4 regions of the Sporosarcina sp. 179-K 3D1 HS genome follow, and region 2 is predicted to be linked to each of the others. Evidence: riboswitches for the same ligand, from Rfam matches in the RefSeq annotation. Region 2 holds a riboswitch; each other region holds the start of a gene.
What was found. A riboswitch is a leader RNA that binds a small molecule or an ion and turns the genes downstream of it on or off. The one in region 2 is predicted to bind thiamine pyrophosphate.
Positions count from the first base shown of each region.

Region 1: it holds a riboswitch for thiamine pyrophosphate, as region 2 does, so the genes downstream of both, thiM (hydroxyethylthiazole kinase) here and AB1K83_RS11025 (3-oxoacyl-ACP reductase) in region 2, are expected to answer to the same signal.
Region 3: it holds a riboswitch for thiamine pyrophosphate, as region 2 does, so the genes downstream of both, thiC (phosphomethylpyrimidine synthase ThiC) here and AB1K83_RS11025 (3-oxoacyl-ACP reductase) in region 2, are expected to answer to the same signal.
Region 4: it holds a riboswitch for thiamine pyrophosphate, as region 2 does, so the genes downstream of both, tenA (thiaminase II) here and AB1K83_RS11025 (3-oxoacyl-ACP reductase) in region 2, are expected to answer to the same signal.

Region 1 covers NZ_JBFEGI010000007.1:2,023-7,837, forward strand. Annotated here, with positions in the region: gene AB1K83_RS10410 (amidase) at 1-835, opposite strand, end outside; gene AB1K83_RS10415 (response regulator transcription factor) at 941-1,696, shown strand; gene thiW (energy coupling factor transporter S component ThiW) at 1,863-2,360, opposite strand; gene thiE (thiamine phosphate synthase) at 2,357-3,025, opposite strand; gene thiD (bifunctional hydroxymethylpyrimidine kinase/phosphomethylpyrimidine kinase) at 3,015-3,848, opposite strand; gene thiM (hydroxyethylthiazole kinase) at 3,845-4,648, opposite strand; TPP riboswitch at 4,729-4,836, opposite strand; gene AB1K83_RS10440 (DUF3238 domain-containing protein) at 4,972-5,815, shown strand, end outside.
Region 2 covers NZ_JBFEGI010000007.1:111,766-117,580, forward strand. Annotated here, with positions in the region: gene AB1K83_RS11020 (MFS transporter) at 1-1,090, opposite strand, end outside; gene AB1K83_RS11025 (3-oxoacyl-ACP reductase) at 1,422-2,183, opposite strand; TPP riboswitch at 2,252-2,350, opposite strand; gene AB1K83_RS11030 (squalene/phytoene synthase family protein) at 2,558-3,376, shown strand; gene fni (type 2 isopentenyl-diphosphate Delta-isomerase) at 3,419-4,450, shown strand; gene AB1K83_RS11040 (cupin domain-containing protein) at 4,561-5,070, shown strand; gene AB1K83_RS11045 (rhodanese-like domain-containing protein) at 5,244-5,540, shown strand; gene AB1K83_RS11050 (N-acetylmuramoyl-L-alanine amidase) at 5,764-5,815, shown strand, end outside.
Region 3 covers NZ_JBFEGI010000001.1:62,798-68,612, reverse strand. Annotated here, with positions in the region: gene AB1K83_RS00325 (glycerophosphodiester phosphodiesterase) at 1-578, opposite strand, end outside; gene AB1K83_RS00320 (sterol desaturase family protein) at 744-1,361, opposite strand; gene AB1K83_RS00315 (hypothetical protein) at 1,497-1,805, shown strand; tRNA gene AB1K83_RS00310 (tRNA-Arg) at 1,978-2,051, opposite strand; gene AB1K83_RS00305 (RtcB family protein) at 2,205-3,413, shown strand; TPP riboswitch at 3,479-3,595, shown strand; gene thiC (phosphomethylpyrimidine synthase ThiC) at 3,731-5,506, shown strand; gene AB1K83_RS00295 (hypothetical protein) at 5,533-5,703, shown strand.
Region 4 covers NZ_JBFEGI010000001.1:72,555-78,369, reverse strand. Annotated here, with positions in the region: gene yhbH (sporulation protein YhbH) at 1-270, shown strand, start outside; gene AB1K83_RS00380 (SpoVR family protein) at 267-1,670, shown strand; gene AB1K83_RS00375 (ABC transporter substrate-binding protein) at 1,753-2,733, opposite strand; gene AB1K83_RS00370 (ABC transporter permease) at 2,730-3,470, opposite strand; gene AB1K83_RS00365 (ABC transporter ATP-binding protein) at 3,467-4,216, opposite strand; gene tenA (thiaminase II) at 4,203-4,895, opposite strand; TPP riboswitch at 5,001-5,104, opposite strand; gene AB1K83_RS00355 (YunC family protein) at 5,250-5,552, shown strand.

The DNA.
Region 1 (5,815 bases), 110 kb from region 2:
CGCGAAGGCATTCATCGTCAACGGGCACTCCTGAAGCCGGTTTTCCCGTCCATGCTATTTTCAATGGTTTCGGTGCTGTTTTCATTGCTTGGGCGTATGGTGTTTTCGGCGGTTCCGCCCATCCATAGCAACCGACATCCGGTCCCGCCACTGCATCCAGCAAGGTGGCCGTGTCACGGACAGTCCTGGATAGGGCAAATTCGATAGCAATGCCGTTTAATGGTTCACTATTGAAAGGGCCGAACGGAATACGCCCTCTTGTCGGTTTCAATCCGACTAATCCGGTACAGGAAGCGGGAATCCGGATGGAACCCCCTCCATCATTGGCGTGGGCAAGAGGGGTGATTCCGGCAGCAACCGCGGATGATAAGCCTCCGCTGGATCCGCCCGGACTGCGGCTTGTGTCCCATGGATTTTTCGCCGGTTCACCATAGAAAGTTGCCTCCGTGGTCGCATTGTAGCCGAATTCCGGCGTAGGCGTGGTCCCCACGGTTACAAGGCCGGCTTTACGGAAACGGACCATTAATTCACTATCCACAGGGAAGGTCATACCTTCCGCTAGGCGACTCCCCATATTGACGGGAACCCCTTTGGCGTGAAGGACAATTTCTTTTATAAGGAAGGGTACTCCTTCGAACGGACCTTTCGGCAATCCTTGTTTGATTTCTTCCATAGCCTGATCTCCGATTAACGAGGCGACTGCATGAAGTGTAGGATTCAAATCTTCGATGAGACTCAGTGATGTTTGAACCAATTCCTCAGGTGTGACTTCCTTGTTTTTTACAAGTTCCGCAAGGCCAATTCCATCGTAGTTCACGTATTCTGACTTTTTCATCTTCTCTCCTCCTTTGTTCCATTGTAATAAAAGAGGAAAACGGATACTATTACCCAAAAGAGTTATATGACCATTTATAATATTCTGAACCGGGAGGAAGATTACTTGTTGCAATTGACGCAGAAAGAGTACAACAAGATCATGGAAGGTTTGGACCGGGTTGCATTTGACCCTGATAGGAGCAGCTTGACAGCTTATCGTCAGAAAGTGGTTGATTGTCTTTTTGAAGTGTTTGGCTATACCAATTTATTTTGGTTACTGGATGAAGAAGGGCGGCTGATTGATCCGATTTTCACTAATATTGAAGATCAATCGATGTATGAGTATTTTGAAACGTTTCACACGTATGATGTATTGGCACCTAGGAATATACCGACTTTAGTACCCACGGCCCCCATCCTGAAAATAAAGGATGTCATGTGTTTAGAGCAATTTAATAAGACAGAGTTCGCGCTCCATTTTTTTAATCGGTTCGGTTATATCGATGAAATGGGAATTTACATTTATGATAAATCGGATTTGGTTGGGGTGATCGGTTTGGTGAGGAAGCAAGGGGAAGCTCTTTTTAGCCAAGAAGATCGAAATCGACTGCATTTTCTTGTGAAGTCAATTGAAGGTGCCTTTCATGCTGCGTCAATCATTGGTCGGGAGAAGAGCAATCCAATTTTGGAGGCAAGATTAACTAAGCGTGAGCAGGAAATTGTGGAATTGGTTCGACAAGGTTTATTGAATAAGGAAATTGGAGAGACGCTAACTATCAGTGTGAATACAGTGAAAAAGCATTTGCAAAATGTCTTTCAAAAGATGGGTGTCGAGAATCGGACTGAATTGGGATATTATTTGTCTCGTATAAATGTGTGAGTAAAGTCCTGATTTGAGAATAGACTTGTAAACTTGACGAATATCTTTCTCGAAGTGACGGATAAGTACATCAAAGTGACGAATATTCCGTGAAGAATGACGGATATCCCACAAAAAGTGACGGATAAAAAAACAGCGGCCATCTAAGTGCCGCTGTCGTTCTAATCTATTCCACTTGACCGATTTTCGCCGAAATCCGGGTACCCTGCAATCGGGCTGCCAGTACGAGGCCAAGCAAGGCGCCGCTTACGCTCGATACGAGGAAGGGCGGGACAAAGAAAAATGCGGTGAAGGTCGTACCCATCAGAATTTTGGCATATGGGACGGCGAGCAATGAGGCGATGATGCCCGTTCCGACCATTTCGCCGACACCGGCGAGCCACGCTTTGCCGAATCGCTTATACATGACACCCGCCAGGAACGCGCCGATCATGCCGCCAGGGAATGCTAATAAGGAACCGGTTCCTGTCAAAATTCGGACCAACCCCGTCAAAAAGGCGATGATGACGGCGGGAACCGGTCCGAGCATGATCGCCGCGATGACGTTGACGGCGTGTTGGATCGGATAGGCCCGTGCGATGCCTGCCGGAAATGAAACGAACGCCGAACCCGCTACGGCAATCGCCACGAACATTGTTATAATGACCATCTTGCGTGTATTCATGATGAAATTCCTTCCCTCTGTATGGTGTCGTCTATCGCTGTTGCGAAATTCCGTGCCGTTTCATATGGATTGTGAGACGACGCAATGGCCGAGATCAAGGACACTCCACTGGCACCAGCCTGGATGACCGGTGCGAAATTATCCAGTGTAATACCGCCGATGCCGACAATCGGCAAGTCGGGGTGAATTAAAGTCGTTTTGCGAATCAATTCCGTCCCCGCGACCGGCTTGGCATCCGCTTTCGAGATCGTTGCATAAACGGGACCCATGCCGACGTAATCGGCTCCGGCGGCAATCGCTTTTTCCACCTCATCCAACGTGTGGGTGGAAACGCCCAAGATTTTATGGGGGCCGAGCTGTTCCCGCACCCGTCCCGCTTCCTCATCGTCTTGTCCGACATGGACGCCGTCCGCATCGATAGCCATCGCCAATTCAACGTCATCATTGACGATGAACGGGACGTTGTATTGCTTACAAAGCTGTTGGCAGGCTAATGCAAATTCCCGCTTTTCTTCCCCAGTCAATGCGCCTTCCCCTTTTTCCCGCAATTGAAAACAGGTGACGCCTCCACGGAGAGCCGCTTCTAATACGTCGAGTGGCTTGGCATCCCCGGTATTATTTGATCCCATAATGAAATACAACTTCAACTGCTCTTTAATCGACAAAAACAACACCCTTTCCTGCACTTTCTCCTAGGCGGCGGTAGGCCCAATGATTGGTCGGTCCATGTCCGGCGCCTAGCTTCAATCCATCGCGGATGGCTGCTTGGATGAAATGTTTCGCATCAATCACAGCTTCCCCAGCTGGCTTTCCGCTTGCCATCCGGGCTGTGATGGCAGCTGAAAATGTGCAGCCGGTTCCGTGGGTGTCTTTCGTATTAATCCGTTCTGAGCGGAGAGTGAACCGCTCGCCGTCCGCGGAGAGGAACAGGTCTTCTGCAAATTCTTCATTGTGGCGATGGCCGCCTTTCATGACGACCGAATGGGCCCCGAGCTCCAACAGTTTCTCCGCAGCTTTCAATACGTCGGCGTCCGTTTCGATGGCGATCCCTGTCAGCACTTCCGCTTCCGGTATGTTCGGCGTGATCACCGTGGCAATCGGGAGGAGCTCTTCCTTCAACGCTAGCACAGCTTCCTGCTGCAAGAGGGAGGCGCCTCCCTTTGCGATCATGACGGGGTCGATGACCAATGCAGGTGGTCCATACATCTGCAATGCCTGTGCGACTGCTGTAATGATGTCAGCCGAAAAGAGCATGCCCGTTTTCACCGCACCGACGGTAAAGTCGTCCAAGACCGCTTTCACCTGAGCAATGACACCACCGACTTCAATCGGATAGACGCCATGCACACCGAGCGTGTTCTGCGCCGTGAGGGCGGTCAGTGCGGATGTGCCGAATACATCCAATTCCTGGAATGTCTTCAGGTCGGCTTGGATGCCGGCACCGCCTCCGCTATCCGAACCTGCAATCGTTAACGCTACTGCTGTCATGATGAGACACCTCCTTGTGGAATGAAATTCTCAATTGTATTTTCTAGTGAAGATAAGCCATTTAGGAAATAAACTGCAAAATCCCCCGGGCCGGTAGCCGTCGCTGCCGCTTGTTCCCCGACTTGTTTATAAAAAGTCAATGCGGTGGCGGCCGCCTCCAACCGCTTTTCATTAGCCACTGCTAAGAAAGCACCTACGACCGAGCTTAATAGGCAACCGACACCAGTTACGCGCGTCATGAGTGGGTGTCCTCCTGTAATGGACAAGACGTCCTGTCCGTCCGTGACAATATCGACCTCCCCGGATACTGCAACGAGGCAATGGTGAGTGGCGGCGACTTGTTTTGCCAATTTCACAACGTCAGCTTCACCCTCTCCGGAATCCACGCCTTTGGATTGCCAATCAGCCCCTGCGATGGCTGCAATTTCTCCGGCATTGCAACGGATGAGCGTGACATCGACTTCTTTCAAAATACGCAGTACGGAATCCTTGCGGAACGCAGTCGCTCCAGCTCCGACCGGGTCCAAGATGACCGGCTTTCCGTGCTCATTGGCACTCTTGCCTGCAAGGATCATCGCCTCGACCGTCACCGCCTTCAACGTACCGATATTAAGGACGGTACAAGAGGAGATTGACGCAATTTCTGCCGCCTCTTCGACCGCGTCCGCCATCACAGGGGAAGCGCCCAAAGCAAGCAAGCCATTCGCCTGGAAGTTGGCCACGACAATATTCGTAATGCAGTGAACGAGAGGCTGCTCCTCCCGTAATTTTTGTAAAAGAGGTTCTGTTGAATTTGACATGAGGATCCACTCCTTTGTTGGAAATAAAAAACGCTTCCTGATCGGATCAGGAAGCGGGCGTGTTGAAAAATGGAATAATCAAAACTACCACTCCACTTCCCTCCGCTGGCTTCAACCAGATCAGGTTCCAAGGGTCCGCATATCCATACGCGTCTCAGTCCTTCTACGGGACTCCCCTAGTGGCGATACATGAAATTTGTTTTCACCCCCACTATAACATAGTTTCAAGCGATGGCAAGGAGGGAATTCATAATAAGATGCCTGACCAGGTTTAGTCTCTTTGAAAACAAGCAAACATGGAGGATAAAGGAGGCTTCGCATCTATGCAGCCACTATTTGAGATTAAGACAGTCTTGCACGAGGCGGACCTGATTTCATTCACATGGAATGACGTCGGCGGACTGTATCGTGTGTATAAAGATGGGACACATCTGTACGAAGGGACGGTGGCCGAATTCAGTGATGGGGATTTCACCCATGCAAAACTCTATACGTACACGATCGAACGGCTGGAAAACGGGGAAGTGGTCGATGTCATCGTCCTTCAAACGTCAGCGTTCGCGGAGGAAAAGAATAAGGAGAATCCACTTCAATCCATCGTCATGACAACCATCGTTGCCAAGACGCAAATCGCATTGTCATGGGAGAAGATAAAAGATATTGAAGAATATCATATTTTACGCAACGGAGTTTATGTAGAAACGGTAAGAAGGAATCGTTATATCGACCGGGATATCTCATTAGATGAACCTTCCACCTACTCCATTCATGCGGAGCGTCCATTGGCACAGTCCGAAGAACAGTTGAATGTCAGTAAATCCATCGTATCTCAAGTGTTTGGTAGCTTGAATCCGTTTGCTACAAAAGAGGAAGCCGAAGTGGAACAGTTTTGGATAACGAAGGAAATTGATCCTCCGAGTCAATTGCTGCTGCCTATCCAAGAGAAGGAACCCCGGAACAAGGTGGATCGTTGGAAGTTTCGGTATACGACTTTCTTGGCAGACAAATGGGTGACCAATCCGAATGTCCTTTCTCCGAATCACTATTTCAAAGGAGATGGGAGAGGTTTCAACCCGGAAGGAAAGGGGTTCCGCACAAGGGTCGACGTCGGACTCGCCTATGACTTGGACCGTTCTCCATTGACCTTTACAAAGCAGGTGGGGGAGT
Region 2 (5,815 bases):
CAAAACCGATAAATACGATAATCGTATAAGTGATTCCGGGTAAGAACGTGAGTCCCATGACCCCTACACCAATTACGGTTAAAATCGTCCCCCATACCATCGGTTTTTTTGCTCCCACTCTTTGCAGTATTTTCTCACCTACGCGAATCATCCCAAGAACCGCAACTAAATAGCCGAGCGATAAGATTCCTGCTTGAAAAGAAGTGAAGCCTCTCCCGACTTGGACATACGTATTTGCCACCACAAGCGTTCCAGCAACCGCATTTAGCAGGAAATTTGAAATGGTAGCTCCTGTATACGCCTTATTTTTGAATAACCCAAATTCGATCAGTGCGCCAGCTTTTCCTTTTTCGATTTTGATGAAGATGATAATCCCGATGATTGCTACGACCAGTAGCGTTAATGTGAGTGCACTCGTCCAACCTAGGTCAGCGCCCTGTGTGATGAAGATATTTAATGCAACCATTGTAATAATAAAAACAATCAAGCCGCTGATATCAAACTTGTTTCTCGATTTCTCACCTTTACTTTCAGGTACATCTTTCATCAACCAGAGAGCAAGTAGCGCAAAAACAATGGAGAAGATGAAAATCCATCTCCACCCTAAATAGGTTGCTATGGCACCACCCGCGAATGAACAGACACCGGAACCGCCCCAAGAACCAATGGACCAATAACTAAGGGCACGTTGCCGTTCTGCCCCCTCGAAATAGGCTTTCATTAAAGCGATGGTTGACGGCATAATACACGCTGCCGAAAGACCTTGAATAATCCGACCGACGATGAGTAGAAACGCACCGTTCGTAAAAACTAAACATAAAGAGCCGATGATACTTAAAATCAATCCAACATATGTTATTTTTTTACGCCCGACTTGATCCGCAAGGCCGCCCGCTGCCACAATAAAAATACCCGAGAATAACGCGGTTAAACTGATGGCGATGTTCAAAGTTCCTAGCGAAATACCCAAATCGGATTGCACTGCTGGAACTACGTTCACCATAGCTTGTGCAAAAAGCCAAAATGTAAGGACCCCAAAGACAATGCCCGTGATCATTTTATTGTTACCTTTGTAAGTTGTCGCCTCCATAGTAATCCTCCCTTACAACTAAAATCATTTCAGTCATAAGTATCTAACGAAAGCAACTTTTGATACGCAATGTTGGAGGCAAAACTTAATGGGGAATACAAGGTGGACGTTACGAGGGTGGGTGTAAACGTTGAGAAGTTGGGTTTGGAGCGTTTAGAAGTTTAAGTGAAACGTTATGGAGCCTGCTGTCAGCTAGGAAAGGACAACGGCTATTATCGCAAAATTTGCTTTGTATACCAAGACAAAAGGGTAACCACCCTCCGCTAACTGGCAAGTAAGCAGGGTGGTTACCATTTGGTGAAATTCATCAATTACCCATAATAATAGAGGATCAGTTCATCACCAAGCCGCCATCGACGATCAAATTCTGTCCCGTGACGGAACGGCTCCAAGGGGAGGCGAAGAAGAGGACCGCGTCTGCTAGTTCAGCCGGTGTGGTGACTTCGCCAAGAGGGGTGTTCTCCTTAATGATGTCAAACACAAAATCGGGTGTGGCCGCACTGGCGTCCGTTTTCAATAATAACCCGCCGGAGACCATGTTGACGTTGATGCCTTTTGGGCCGAGCTCTTTCGCCATATTGCGGGTCATCGACAGAAGGGCGGCCTTGCTCGTATTGTAGTCGTGGTACGGTACGACGGGATGTTGGAATAGGTTGGTTCCGATATTGATAATACGACCGAATTTATTTTTCACCATATCCGTTCGGCCTGCTTGCCATGTATTGAGTGTCGCCTTGACACTGCCTTCGAATTGTCCGGCGAAATCGCTCCACTCAATCGTGTCCAACTGCTTCCGATCGTCTCCGTTGAATGAAAAGTTGACAAGGGCATTGTTGACGATCGTTGTAATCGCTTGGCCGAAATGTTCTTTTGCCTGTTGGAATAATTGCTTCACATCTTCCGCGTTGCGCACGTCCGCTTGGATTGGAAGGGCATTATCCCCAATCTCAGCTGCGACCGCATTTGCCTTGTCTTCACTGGAAAAATAGTTGACGACCACTTTTGCACCTTCCCGCCCGAATGCCTTTGCAATTTCGGCTCCCAACCCCCGGCCTGCTCCTGTTACCAAAACGACTTGATCTTTCAATTCCATTTCATTCATCTCCCCATTCAATTTTTACATAAAAAAAGAGACCACTGGAGAAGTGATCTGCATCTACATAAACGTATCCGCCACTTCCCTCCGCCGGTTTAACCCGGATCAGGTTCTAAGGGTCGGAGTTGTCTCCTCTCAGCCGAATGGCGCCCCCAGTGATCTGTTTCCTATTGTCTTCGGAGTTAGTGTACCATACTTGGGTTAATGGTGACAGTCGCCCGTGTAATCGGAAACTTAGGGATAATTCGGAATGGTTGCTAGGTTGTGGGGTTGTCGCCTTTTTCACCACTTTCTGTTTTATTATATTTTTTTCAGGAATTGAGTTACCATGTTAGTAGGGGAAAAACTAAGGGTGGAGAGAGGAGCTTATTATGGCTGAGATTGCATTTCCAAAAGACGCCATGCGTGTACTAAAAGAGACGAGCCGTACATTTTACATCCCGATCACTTTTTTACAAAAGGAATTAAAATATTCGGTTGCCTCTGCTTACTTGATATTCCGTGCAATTGATGAAATTGAAGATCATGCCGACTTGGACAATGTCGTTAAATATGAAATTTTGCAGCAAGTCAGCGAATTATTTGAACGACCTTTTAATAACGAAGAGTATTTCCGGATTCTGGAGCCGGTAAAATCAATCATGCCTGACGTGACCATTCGTTTGGAAGAGTGGCTGCAAGCTTGCCCAATGGATGTTCGGCCGATTGTCGCGGACGCTGCCCGTGAAATGGCATGGGGCATGGCCAAATGGTCAAAGGCCAACTGGAACATCCGTACACGTGAAGATTTGGATGACTATACATATTACGTCGCAGGACTTGTGGGCGTCATGCTTTCGGATCTTTGGGCGCACTATGCCGATGAAAAAACCGACCGTGACCTTGCCATTGGTTATGGGCGCGGGCTTCAAGCCGTCAATATTTTGCGTAATGAGGAAGAGGATTTGGGGGAACGTGGGGTCAGTTTTGTGCCCGATGGCTGGACGCGCGCGGAACTATTTGAATACGCGGAAGAAAACTTGGCAAAAGCGGATGAATATATGAAGTCCCTTCATAAGAAAAGCATTTTGTTATTCTGCCGTCTCCCCCTTGCCTTGGCTCATAAAACGTTAAACGCCATGAAAGAAGGGCGAGAAAAAATGACACGCGCAGAAGTAGAGCAAACGGTAGAAGAAATACAAAGTGAGTAACAGAAAGATCATTCCATTTGAACATAAGGCAGGTGTCTACTGTTGACGGATTCAATTCAGCAGCGAAAATCCGAGCATATCACAATTTCATTGAATGAAAACGTGATGGGAGAGAACATTTCCACGGGCTTTGAATCGCTCGCTTTTATTCACAATGCGCTTCCGGAAATTGATTTTGCCGACATTTCCATAGAAACCTCCTTTTTGGGTCATGCGTGTAGAACCCCCTTCCTCATTAGCTCCATGACCGGAGGAACGGCCTTTGCGGAGACGATTAACCGGAATTTGGCGGAAGCTGCGGAAGAGCGGGGTTGGGTGATGGCGCTCGGATCGACGAGGGCGCTTCTTGACAAAGATGCGCATCATGCCTCGTTCGAAGTGAGGAAATACGCGCCGAATGTCCCGATCATCACTAATTTGGGCGCGGTTCAGCTCAACTATGAATTCGGTAATGACGAATGCCGGAAGATTATCGAGATGACGGATGCCGATATGCTCGTCCTTCATTTAAACAGTATCCAGGAAGTTATCCAGCCGAATGGCAACACGAATTTCGCCGGCCTGCTTGGGAAAATTGAGCAACTATGCGCTGTGTTGGACGTTCCGGTCGGAATTAAAGAAGTTGGTTGGGGAATTGACGGAGAGACGGCGCGGAAGCTGTGCGATGCAGGCGTGGCCTTCATCGACGTGGCGGGAGCAGGCGGGACGTCGTGGAGCCAAGTGGAGAAATTCCGCTCCGCAGATCCAGTCAAGGTGGAGGCGGCCGAAGCGTTCAGCGAATGGGGCATCCCAACGGTGGAAAGTATCCGGTCAGTTCGCGAATCTATAGATGAACAGCCGATCATTGCGAGCGGCGGATTGCGGACGGGCCTCGACGCCGCCAAAGCGATTGCACTCGGCGCCGACATGGCGGGATTTGGGCGAGCTCTATTGAAAGAAGCGACTGAAAGCGCGGAAGACGTCCTCCGGGTCTTGGAAACGCGTGAACTGGAACTCAAGATGGCGATGTTCGGCATCGGCGTATCGTCGATTGAAGCATTAAAACAGACTCCGCGACTTGTCGTACGAAACTAAAAGCGGCCTTTTCCCGGGATGGATAGTCGGGGAAGGGCCGCTTTTAAGTCGTACCTTCTTTCTCCAATTGGCATATAATGATGCGACCAATCCAGAAAGGAATGAGGACGATCTATTTTGTTCCCTATTGGTGTCCGTGCCATTGCCATCTGAATGTACCGATTCACCCCTATAGCGGTCCACTGCCGGTTCAGGGGAATAATCCACGCCATGAAGTGCTACGGGATTATGGAAAACAACCCTTTGTTTTGAATATTAATGAGGCTGCCAAGCAAAATAATACATTTCGAACCGCCATATGGACGGGAGATCATTTGCAAGTGACGTTAATGAGCATCGGAGTTGGTGAAGACATCGGTCTGGAAACACACCCTTCGGTAGACCAGTTTTTGCGCATTGAAGAGGGGCAAGGACTCGTCCGAATGGGAGATACGAGAGATAACTTGAATTTTGAAGCGCGTGTCCATGACGATTCTGCCATCATGGTGCCGGCCGGGAAATGGCATAATCTGATCAATACTGGGAATATCCCGCTTCGGCTTTATACCATCTATGCACCACCTGAACATCCATTTGGCACCGTCCATAGAACGAGAGCGGACGCTATGGCGGCGGAATGAACGGTAGGGGGCTCCATAAATTAACGTCCGCGGTAAATTTAGATATCGTGGGCGTATTTATGGCAGCCCTAAACCGTTTTAGATTGAATCTGGATGAAATACAAAGGAATAGACGAAACCGGATCGGCTCGCTATGATAGGACTATGACTGAATGTTGGGAGGCTTTTACGAAATGAAAGAGATTACAGCTGCAGAAGTGCAAGAGCGTTTGGAAAACGGCGAACAACTCCATTTGATTGATGTACGGGAAGCGGATGAAGTCGCTGCGGGGAAAATCCCGGGAGCGGTACATATCCCATTGGGAGACATTCCGTTGAAAATGCGGGAGTTGGATGAGTCTACGCCGTATATCCTCGTTTGCCGTTCAGGCGGTCGTAGTGGACGGGCGCAGGAAATCATGGCGGATGAAGGCTATGACGTGACGAATATGGTCGGCGGCATGTTGGATTGGAAAGGCGAAACAGAATAATTGGTGAACGTACGGGACCTTTATTTGCGAGGTCCTGTTTTTTGTTCATTTGTAAGGGGTATATTTTTGAAATTAAGTTCTTTACAACGTTATCCTTGAACTTTGCAACGTTTGATACGATCCTCACAACGTTTTCTATGGACCTCGAAACGTTTTAAGCACTTCACCAGGGCATATCCCACCCGCCTCCCGCGTATAGTGATGGAAAAAGGGCGGTGTCGGAATGAAGCGATGGCTTGTCATTTGTATACTTTTTGGAAGTTCTTTAGGACTGG
Region 3 (5,815 bases), on a different contig from region 2:
TGAACTTCGGGTAGAAGCGAATGCACTTTCCGCATAGAATCAATGTCAAAAGATTGGATAATGATACCGCTTACATCTTGATAGACAGTTAATGCCTCAACAACTTTTTCTTCGATGCCTGGATACAGTTCAGGTTTTTTGATCTCGATTAGCAGTCCGACTTCTCCATAAAATTCCTCCAGCAACTCGGCGAGGGTCATAATTGTTTCGCCAGTAAAATTGGGGTCGAATGAACCTCCGACATCCAATTCTTTCAATTCTGCAAGTGTTAAATCTTTAACGAATCCTTTGCCGTTCGTTGTACGGTCTACCCGCTCATCATGGATGATCACAGGTTCGCCGTCTTTGGATAGATGAACGTCAAACTCCAGGAAGTCAGCCCCCATTTCAATGCCTTTTCGGAAGGAAGCCTGCGTATTCTCCGGTGCGAAACCAGAGGCACCTCGGTGTGCAACGTTAAGGAGATTTGTGGTTATGTCAGGTCGTGTCGATTGGTTCGTATAGCCTACTAAAAACCATACACAAAGACTACAGATGGCGATAGTCAGGATTATTCTTTGCTGTTTAAATTTTCTCATGTAATGCCCCCCTCGCAATCCGTTTTCTGTATAAATATCCGAAAATTTTTACAACAAGCTAGTAACTTAAATATAATAGATTCAAGTCTTTTTTACCATAGTCGTAAAGTCCTTTAAAACGCGAAAAACGTCTCTTTTTGTCGAATTTGAGAAGGTAGGAAAATTTCATGTTCGTGCACGCTTCTCTAAATTTTTGGCGGTCGGGCTTTTTTCAACAGATCGGTTATCCGGATACGTACCAAGGGCCTTATCATATGTCATGTGTGTGACGCCGAACCAATAGTTTTCGTTCTTAAAATGATGAAGGAGATGGTGTTTTTTAATCTTCTTCCCGTGCTGTGTCCGTGGAGTGATCGGCCGATGGGCAACGTAGTGCTTCCATTCATAGAAGAGGAAGTGTCCAAGCAAGCCGGTGGCAAATGCGATAGTCACTGAAATGTTGCCTGTAATTCCATAGACAATGAAAGAGTACAGAATAAAACCGGGCAAACTGAACCAAAGCGGCAGAAACAGTAATTTCAAATTATCAGGGTACACATGATGGTCATAGTGCAGTCGACGAAGCAATTTCAACAAGGATGGATGTCGCGGGGGTTTCATGTGGAATAAAAAACGGTGAATCACATATTCATTCGTAGCATAAGTCAACATGCCAAACGCAATCGCAACCCAGGTGCTGAATTGTAAGAGATGAAGAACCGTGAAAATAGTACAACCTATCCAAATAACACCCATAACGAGAACGTCCGGAAATAGAATGAAATCCTTGCCATACTTCTGCATGTGAACCGCTCCTTTCTTATTGCATTATATTATATGCTAAAAATTCCGACATTTATAGAAAAAGATTAGAAACCGTGGATTTGGGGAATATAAGAGTTTAGTTTGGTTTATTATAATGTGAAAGGGGAAATCAGAATGACTTATCAGACAAATATTAAAATGACGGTTGAAAATGGAGAGGGGAGAAAGGATTATTCCTTCGAAGCGGAAGAACTGGATATCACACTGGATTCCAACTTGAAAATCCGGAAGGAAGCGGGCAGAGAATCGGTATTTTTTGAAACGGTCAAGCTGCTCTATGGGATGGACAAAGACACCGGTAGCACAACCCGGTACCATATGGAAACGAGGGAACAAACCCCGATCGAAGCGGGTAAAACATACTATGTCAGCCAGTTGGACGAGATGAATCGAACGATCACGTTCAAAACGGCGAACGAGTAAAGATGTTTTTGTGCTAAAATAATTGGTTGGTTTGATATTAAGAGGTGTCTTGCTGACGAACCACTAATCAAATAGGCAATTATGACAATTTTGAACGACTACTTGGTATATTACCGAGGTGTCGTTCTTTTATTTTGTCAATTATCGGGTCGTACAATGTAAATTATAAATACGTCCCAGGCAGGAATCGAACCTGCGACCTACAGCTTAGGAGGCTGTCGCTCTATCCTACTGAGCTACTGGGACCCGAGGAAACTTGTATTCTTATTATAATCCCTTCCACCTATGAGCGCAATCGTCCGATTGGCTGGGAAAAATGTTGTGAAGTGAGAATTTGGATTTCTCCCTCCCCCTATGAAATAATAATAGATGATAGATTGGCAGGGAGGAGAACACTTCATGCGGAAAATAGTATTTGGCGAACACGATACGAATACGTTGCGCCAATTCGATAATTGTTTGGAAGCGGGAAATGTGGTGGGCGGCGTATTGTGCGCGGATGGCCACTATGGATACAGCCAACCAGTCGGGGGAGTGATCGTCTATGATAATCAAATCTCGCCCTCCGGCGTCGGTTATGACATCGCCTGCGGCAATAAAGCGGTGAAAACTAATCTGCACTTTGATGACATTAAAAACGACATTCCCCGGATCATGGACGAGATTGCTTCCCGAATTTCATTTGGCATCGGCCGGAAGAATAAGGAGCGGGTCGACCATGAACTGTTTGATGACCCGGATTGGAATGTCTTCCGCCAAATTGGCCAGCAGGAGCACGACAAGTTGAAAAAACTGGCAGTCGACCAGCTCGGGACCGTGGGAGCCGGCAATCATTTCGTCGATATCCTCATTGAAGAGGAGACCGGTGACGTATGGGTCGCCAACCATTTCGGCAGCCGCGGCTTTGGCCATAAGACCGCAAGCGGCTTTCTAAATTTGGCGAACGGGCGGGCATTTTCGGACCGGGCACCTGGTGAAAGCATGGAGCAGGCACCGACATTGATCGATCTGGATAGTGAATTGGGTGATTTGTATTACCGGGCGATGACACTTGCCGGGAAATATGCGTATGCCGGTCGCGACTATGTGATGGATGAAGTGCTGTCCATCCTCGGAGCAGCCTCCGAGTTCGAGGTGCATAACCATCATAATTTCGCATGGAAAGAAATCCATGACGGCAAAGAGCGCATCGTGGTCCGGAAAGGGGCGACGCCTTCCGCACCGGGACAACTTGGATTTATCGGAGGCAGCATGGGGGACATTTCCGTCATTGTGCAAGGCAAGGACAATGCAGAAAATAAAAACGCCTTCTATAGCACTGTCCACGGAGCGGGTCGGATCATGAGCCGGACGCAAGCGGCCGGAAAGATGAATTGGAAAAAGCGGACCCGGACGGGCGGGCAGATTTCCCAGGACATGATGGACAAAGCGGTGAAACGGTTTGGCGTCGAACTCCGTGGTGGCGGCACCGATGAGAGCCCGTTTGTCTACCGGAGACTGCAAACCGTACTCGATGCTCATGAAGATACGATTGATATAAGGCATGTGTTGAAGCCGATAGGCGTCTGTATGGCGGGAGCCAACGAGTTCGATCCGTACAAGGATTGATTCCAAAGTCGTTGTTGACTTTTTCCGATTCTTCGCTAAACTGGAGTTGTTCGAACAATTTCATAGTGTTGAACTAGGGGTGTCCGGTGAGTCCGGACTGAGAGGGAAAAGCGTTGAAGTTTTCCTAACTCTTTGGACCTGATCTGGCTCGTACCAGCGTGGGGAAGTTTCGATTTATTAATAAAGCATACATGACGTATGTTTTGGAGACCGGGTCCGATTCAAATTGGATCCGGTCTCTTTGCGTTCATGCACGCCTTTCCCTCATGGCAAGAGTCATTGGTGCACCCGAAAAAATGATGAGGGGACGATGACCAATGAGTAAAGCGGCAGAAGAAACACCGATTCACATCCATTCCTGTTTTCCGGCGAGCAAAAAGGTGTATATCCAAGGGAGACAGGACGATATCCGGGTACCGATGCGGGAGATTGAGCTATCGCCGACCATCACGGAAGACGGTGAATTTCCGAATGAACCGTTCCGTGTGTATGACACAAGCGGGAAGTATACCGAACCGGGCTATGAAGTGGACATCCGAAAAGGGCTACCGGAAATTCGGAAAAGCTGGATTTTGGAACGTGGTGATGTTGAGGAATATGAAGGGCGTGAAGTAAAGCCAGAGGACAACGGCTATATAGCTGTGAAAGTGAAAGAGGATGAACAGTTCCCCCTTCTGAAACGGAAACCGTTGCGTGCGAAAAAAGGAAAAAATGTGACACAGATGCACTACGCCCGAAAAGGGATCATCACGCCGGAGATGGAGTTCATTGCCATTCGGGAAGGGCTGGACCCGGAGTTTGTCCGCAGTGAAGTGGCGCGGGGACGGGCAATCATCCCGTCCAACATTAACCATCCTGAGGCAGAACCGATGATCATCGGCCGGAATTTCCATGTAAAAATTAATGCGAATATTGGTAACTCGGCGGTTTCTTCCTCGATCGGAGAAGAAGTCGAGAAGATGACATGGGCGACTCGGTGGGGTGCCGACACGATCATGGACTTGTCCACGGGAAAAAACATCCATACGACACGGGAATGGATCATCCGCAATTCACCGGTGCCGGTGGGTACGGTCCCGATCTACCAGGCATTGGAGAAGGTCAATGGAAAAGTGGAAGACCTGTCATGGGAAGTGTTTCGCGACACCTTGATTGAACAAGCAGAACAAGGAGTCGATTATTTCACGATCCACGCAGGTGTGTTGCTGCGCTATATCCCGTTGACGGTCAACCGAATGACGGGAATCGTATCCAGGGGCGGTTCGATCATGGCGCAATGGTGCATGATTCATCATCAAGAAAGCTTCTTGTATACCCATTTCGAAGAGATTTGCGAAATTATGAAAACGTATGACGTGTCCTTCTCCTTGGGGGACGGCTTGCGTCCGGGCTCCATTGCCGATGCGAATGACGAAGCGCAATTTGCTGAGCTGGAAACGCTTGGAGAATTGACGAAAATTGCATGGAAGCACGATGTGCAAGTGATTATTGAAGGTCCAGGGCATGTCCCGATGCACTTGATTAAAGAAAACGTCGATAAGCAAATGGAAATTTGTCAGGAAGCGCCTTTCTATACATTAGGGCCTCTGACTACAGATATTGCACCTGCCTACGACCACATTACCTCGGCCATCGGGGCGGCGATGATTGGCTGGTTCGGCACCGCAATGCTGTGCTATGTCACACCGAAAGAACATCTCGGCTTGCCGAATAAAGACGATGTCCGTGAAGGGGTCATCGCCTATAAGATAGCGGCTCACGCTGCAGATCTGGCGAAGGGACATCCAAACGCACAGAAACGGGATGATGCCTTGTCGAAAGCGCGCTTTGAGTTCCGCTGGAGAGACCAATTCAATCTAAGCCTCGATCCGGAGCGTGCCATGGAATATCACGACGAAACGCTTCCTGCCGAAGGTGCGAAAGTCGCTCATTTCTGTTCCATGTGCGGTCCGAAATTCTGTAGTATGCGGATTTCCCATGACATCCGGAAATTTGCAGATGAGAACAGTTTGGAAGAAAAATTGGCGATCGAGCAAGGACTTCAGGAAAAGGCGAAGGAATTCCAAGAAGCGGGCGGTTCCATTTATCGTTGAATTTCCATTATAGAGGAGGGGGTTTCATGATGGACGCGGACCGACTGATCCATGAAATTGCTGAGGGGAAACAACAGCTGTATTTATTGAAACAGCAATTGAAAGTTGTCCAGAAAAACTGTGTGCACATTTATATAGAAGAAAGCGCCCATCGGGTTTGCACTAAATGCAAGCATATGGAAAGCTTACATTATTAATCATTTTCGAATCTGCCAGTCATAAATAGCTGGCAGATTTTTTATATTATAGGATATAAGGAAACAGGTGGGCTTGAATTCATTATCTCTGCGCATCGCTTATTGGTATAAT
Region 4 (5,815 bases), on a different contig from region 2:
TATAATATTTACCCTTTCCATTTTTCCGATGGCGAGAATATGTCAAATGACAACAAGCTTTGCCTGGAGCTCGTCCACGAACTGATGTCCATATGCAATATGTTCGGCTATGGGGAAGTGAATGAGCACCGGCGCTATTCGACGATGATGTCCGCTTTCAAGACGATCGAACATTCGAAATTCCGCCATTATATTTTGAAGGAAAAGCAGGATGTCTACCATGCGTTAAAAAGTTTCTTCAAAAAGCAGTCAGAGGGGGGAACGGATTGACGGACCAAGGAGAATTGTTGCGCGCCATTGATGAAATAACGGAAATTGCGACGGGGTTCGGCCTCGATTTCTACCCGATGCGTTATGAAATTTGCCCCGCAGATATCATCTACACATTCGGCGCATACGGCATGCCCACGCGGTTCACCCATTGGAGTTTCGGGAAGCAATTCCACAAGATGAAACTCCAATACGACCTTGGGTTGAGCAAAATCTATGAATTGGTCATCAACTCCGATCCGTGCTACGCCTTCTTGTTAGACACGAATAGTTTGATTCAAAATAAAATGATTGTCGCCCACGTATTAGCCCACTGCGACTTCTTTAAGAACAATGCTCGTTTCTCCAACACGAGACGGGATATGGTGGAAAGCATGACAGCAACGGCGGAGCGGATCGCGGATTATGAATTGATCCATGGCAAGGAGAAAGTCGAACGCTTTCTGGATGCGGTGTTGGCGATTCAAGAACATGTCGATCCGACGCTCATGAGGCGGAGCCAACAAAATGATGTTCCTGAGGAAGAGGCAGCTCCACGGAAAACGCAATACGATGATCTTTGGAATTTGAACGGGACAGAAAAGGAAAAGAAATCGACTGCTTCCAAAAGGCCTAAAATCCCATTGGAGCCGGAAAAAGATATATTGCTCTTCATTTTGGAGCATAGCCGGGAGCTCGATGAATGGCAGCGGGATATTCTGACGATGTTGCGGGAGGAAATGTTGTATTTCTGGCCGCAGATGGAAACGAAAATAATGAATGAAGGTTGGGCGACGTATTGGCATCAGCGGATTTTGCGGGAAATGGACATGACGCCATCGGAAACGTTGGAATTTGCCAAACTGAACGCCAACGTCATTCAACCGTCGCCTACGTCCATTAACCCATATTACTTGGGTCTAAAAATTTTCGAAGACATTGAAAGGCGTTATGACAATCCGACAGAAGAAATGCGCAAATTCGGGGTTCAGCCGGGAACAGGACGGAGCATGCTATTTGACGTCCGGGAAGTCGAGTCGGATAGCTCGTTCATCCGGAATTATTTGACGAAGGAATTGATCGAGCAAGAGGACTTATATATTTTCCAGAAACAAGGCGCGGAATATAAAATCAGCACAAAGGACTTCGAAGAAATCCGAGATCGGTTGGTGTCCATGCGCGTTAACGGGGGATTCCCGTACATCGTTGTTGAAGACGGAGACTATCTTCGCAACGGGGAATTGTATTTGAAGCATCACTATGAAGGAACCGAACTCGATTTGCCTTATTTAGAAAACGTGCTTCCTTATCTTCATCAACTTTGGGGACGGATCGTCCATCTGGAGACGTACGTCAATGAAAAACCGATCGTCTACTCATATGACGGTCGGAAAGTATATCGTCGGACGAAGGAAGCGTGAAAACCATGATATAAATAGCCAGTTGACGGGAACTCCCGCCACTGGCTATTTCGGTTAACTCTGACAGTATTCCTGTACATCTTTACATCTCTACAAATATCCCATCCAAATCAGGCTCTTTGGTTAACAGCCCCGTCTCCAACATCCACTCCGCCGTCACTTTCCACGTCTCTGCATCCTGCTCCCCGAACGCATTTGGGGCTTTCATTTTCGGAAGAAGGATGGAAAGAGATTCTTTTTCCACTTCCTCAACAAGCGGGAAGTTGGCTTCATCTTGATGTTTCAATAAAGTCGATAAGGCTTCGTCCGGGTCATTTTCCATATCGGCAAACGCTTTTCCGGCCGCCCGCCAAAAAGCTCGGATATTTTCATGCTCCTTCTCCCATGTATCATCGCTCGTTACGACCACAAGCTCATAAAAAGAAGGAACGCCGTACTCAGTCGGATCGATATGGCCCGTTGGAAAGCCCTCGTGCTCCAGAAGGGGCACTTCATGATTAATATACGCGCCGATGACCGCGTCTGTCTTTTCGGAAACTAAAGAGGAAGTGAGCTCAAACCCGACATCCACCATTTCCACTTTACTGTAGTCGGCGCCATCGGTTTCCATCATCGTCTCTAGCATTGCTTCATTCAATGGAATTCCCGTAAAACCGACCGTTTTGCCTTCTAAATCCTTTGGACTGGCAATGCCGCTGCTCTGTAAAAATGCCACATGATTCAAAGGGGAACGGACAAGCGTGCCCACAGATTTGATTCCGATTCCTTGTTCCGTCTTCGCAATGAGCACATCCGGCTGGTAGGTAATACCGAGCGTCACTTTGCTGGCTGCCGCCAAGTTGATCGGATCTGATGGATTTGCTGGGAATTGAATATCCACTTCAATTCCTTCCTCTTCGAAATAGCCTTTTTCTTGCGCTACATATAAAAAGCTGTGCACCGCGTTCGGATACCAATCCAGCATGATGCTCACCTTTTGATTTTGTTCTTCTTCCGTTTGGCTGCATGCACTTACTATAAGCAGCAGCACGGCACTCGCCAGTAAAACCACTAGTTTCTTCAATTTTGAGACCTCCACTTGAACAATCGTTTTTCAATCAATGCAACACATAAAAATAAAAGGATGCCAATTCCAGTCAACACGAGAATCGGCGCAAACACAGCCGCTCCGTCAAATTGCGTCATCATGCGCCTGCTGAAATAACCGAGTCCCGCTTGTGCTCCGAGCCATTCCCCGATGGCAGCACCGATGACACTCATCGTCACCGCAATCTTCAATCCCGAAAAGAAATGGGGCAGCGCAGCCGGCACGGAATACTTCCAAAAAATATCGCGCGGGGTGGCGCCCATTGTCCGTAGTAATTCCCGGGCATCTTTTTGACCCGCCGATAAGCCGTCGAAAGTGTTCACCGTAATCGGAAAAAACGTAATGAGGACTGTGACGGCCACTTTACTCCAAATTGTATAGCCAAACCACAGAACGAAAATGGGGGCAAGGGCAATGACCGGAATCATCTGCGAAGCGATGAGCAGTGGATAGACCGCTTTTCGCACAGCCGGCTTGGCATGCATCCAAACCGCTACGGCTGTTCCCATACCGATGGATAAGCACAACCCAATGACAATGACCGTAAACGTGACAGGCAAATGCTTGAGGAGCAGCACCTCCTTCAACTCCCACAGCCGGATGACGATTTGCACAGGCGAGGGCAGGATGAAGGTTTTATTCAATAATCGGGCGCCGGCTTCCCAAACACCGAGTAGGATGGCAACGATGGCAACAGAAGAGGGGTTTCTCATATCCTCACCTCGGATTTCAGTGTTTCCAGCAATTGCTCCTTCAGCGCCAAGATGGCGGGTGCATGCAAATCTTTTCGCGTCCGGGGTCTCGGAAGCGGCACTACCATTTCTTCCAATGAAGTGACAGGTGAGTTTTGCACGACGAAAATCCTATCTGACAGGAAGAGTGCTTCTTCCACGTCATGGGTGATGAAAAGGATCGTCGATTTCTGAAGGTCCCATTGCCGGAGCAGCCATTCCTGCATCGACAGGCGAGTAATCGCATCGAGGGCGGAAAACGGCTCATCTAGTAATAGTAGCGGACTTCCGGAGAGAACGGCTCGCAAAAAGGCGACCCGCTGCTTCATGCCGCCTGATAATTCTGCGGGATATTTTTCACCCGTTCCCCCAAGGCCGAACTGATCCAATAAAGGCACAACCCGTTCCCGGGCGGCCCGTTTTTTCATTCCCTTCACTTCAAGCGGAAGGCAAGCATTTTCAATAATGGTACGCCATGGCAACAACAAATCTTGTTGCGGCATATAGCCGACATTTCCGAGAAGCGGCTCGTCTATTTTTCCATTGAAAACGATCCGGCCCGCTGATGGAGATGCCAGCCCTGTCGCGAGTCGGAATAGCGTGCTTTTCCCTGAACCGCTCGCCCCGACAATCGAGATGAATTCCTCTGGATATACTTGAAAGCTCAAGCGATCCAGGATGTTGGTCTGACCATCATAACTGTATGACACACCATCAAACTTGAGCATGGTGGTTTTCGGCTCCTGGCCACATCTGTTTCGAATTCGCCATGTCCCAGAACATGTATTCAAAACGAGTCGTGTTCAAGAAAATTTCCTCCAGCCTTTGCAACTCATGCTCCGGTTTGCCTTCCGCATACTGATCCATCAGTTCGATGCACCAAGACGCCAGTTCACCGAATTCTTCGGAAGCGTACATGCGGATCCAATCTCCGTACAACGGATGATCCGCTGCCCCCGGAATGGCGCTTAGCTCTTTCCCGATCTCCCAATAGCTCCAAGCGCATGGCAGCAGTGCCGCGACGACTTCCGCCACGGTGCCGTTCTGGCAGACATGCAGCATGTAATGGGTGTACGCGAGCACGATTGGCGAAGGCTGTGCCGACTCCAGCTCTTCCTCGGAAATGCCGAATCGTTTGGCATAACTTCTATGCAGTTCCATCTCCGTATTCAGGGTCCCATCCAGTAAAGAAGCGAATCGTCCCATCGTCTGTAAATCAGTCGCCTTCACTGCCCCGATCGCAAACACTTTCGCATAATCTATCAAATATAAATAGTCCTGCACCATATAAAAACGGAACTTATCCGGATCCAACGTGCCGTCTCCGATTCCTCGGACAAACGGATGTGCGTGATTCTGCCTCCATATCGGCAACGTCTTCTCGTGCAAACGGTCTGTGAACTTCATGTCTGATATCCCCTTTCTATTTGCCCAAAATAAAAATCCACCTCTTGAAGAAGAAGTGGATGAAAGACATTCGAAAGCACAACCGGACACAGACCGGCAGAATGTAACTGCTCAACACCTCTTCCTTACGCCGGCATGATCCGGTTCAAGTTATAAGGGTTAAGGCCAATGCCTCTCTCAGCTCTGTGCGAGCACCCCTAGCGGTGAATCTTATGAAGTTGGATTGCCCCATTATAAACATAGATGGATTGGAAGGTCAACTGCGCCTATGGAAATCCTTGGGGTATCAAAGGGAATCTCCGTCACGCAACCAGGTGCCGGTTCATATACATAGGAGGGGAGGAGGCAGAGGAAATGGTTTCATTGACACCGATATTCCTGGACGGCCACGCGTTCACCGCCACGACGGTCCGTCTACCGAAAACCACGTTGCTGACAGTTTCAAACGACGTGGGCTATATTATGTGCGGCGCACTCGACGTGGAACTGCTCAACACCCTGCTGATCGATCGCCAAATCATTGCGGGCCGTGCGGTGGGGGTTAAAACAATCGAACAATTGTTGAAAGCGCCGCTTGAATCGGTCACGATCGAAGCGGAACGGCTTGGGATACGCAAAGGGATGAGCGGGGAAGAGGCATTATTGAAAATGGTGTAGAACGAACAGCTCCTAATGAGACGATTCTCTGTGGAGCTGTTTTTGGGCATTTATTTACTTGATTACCAAATACTCCTACTACAGTTGGATCAATTGCCACGAGAGTTTCCCTGCGCCCTGACAGTTTCGGGAATAGCCCTTACAGTTCGCCTGATTGCCATGAGAGTTACCCCGCGCCACAACAGCTTCTCCCTTGAGCCCGAAAATGCCCCCTCACCACCCTTACCTCAAACACCAAATAATGAAAACGCACATAAACTAAA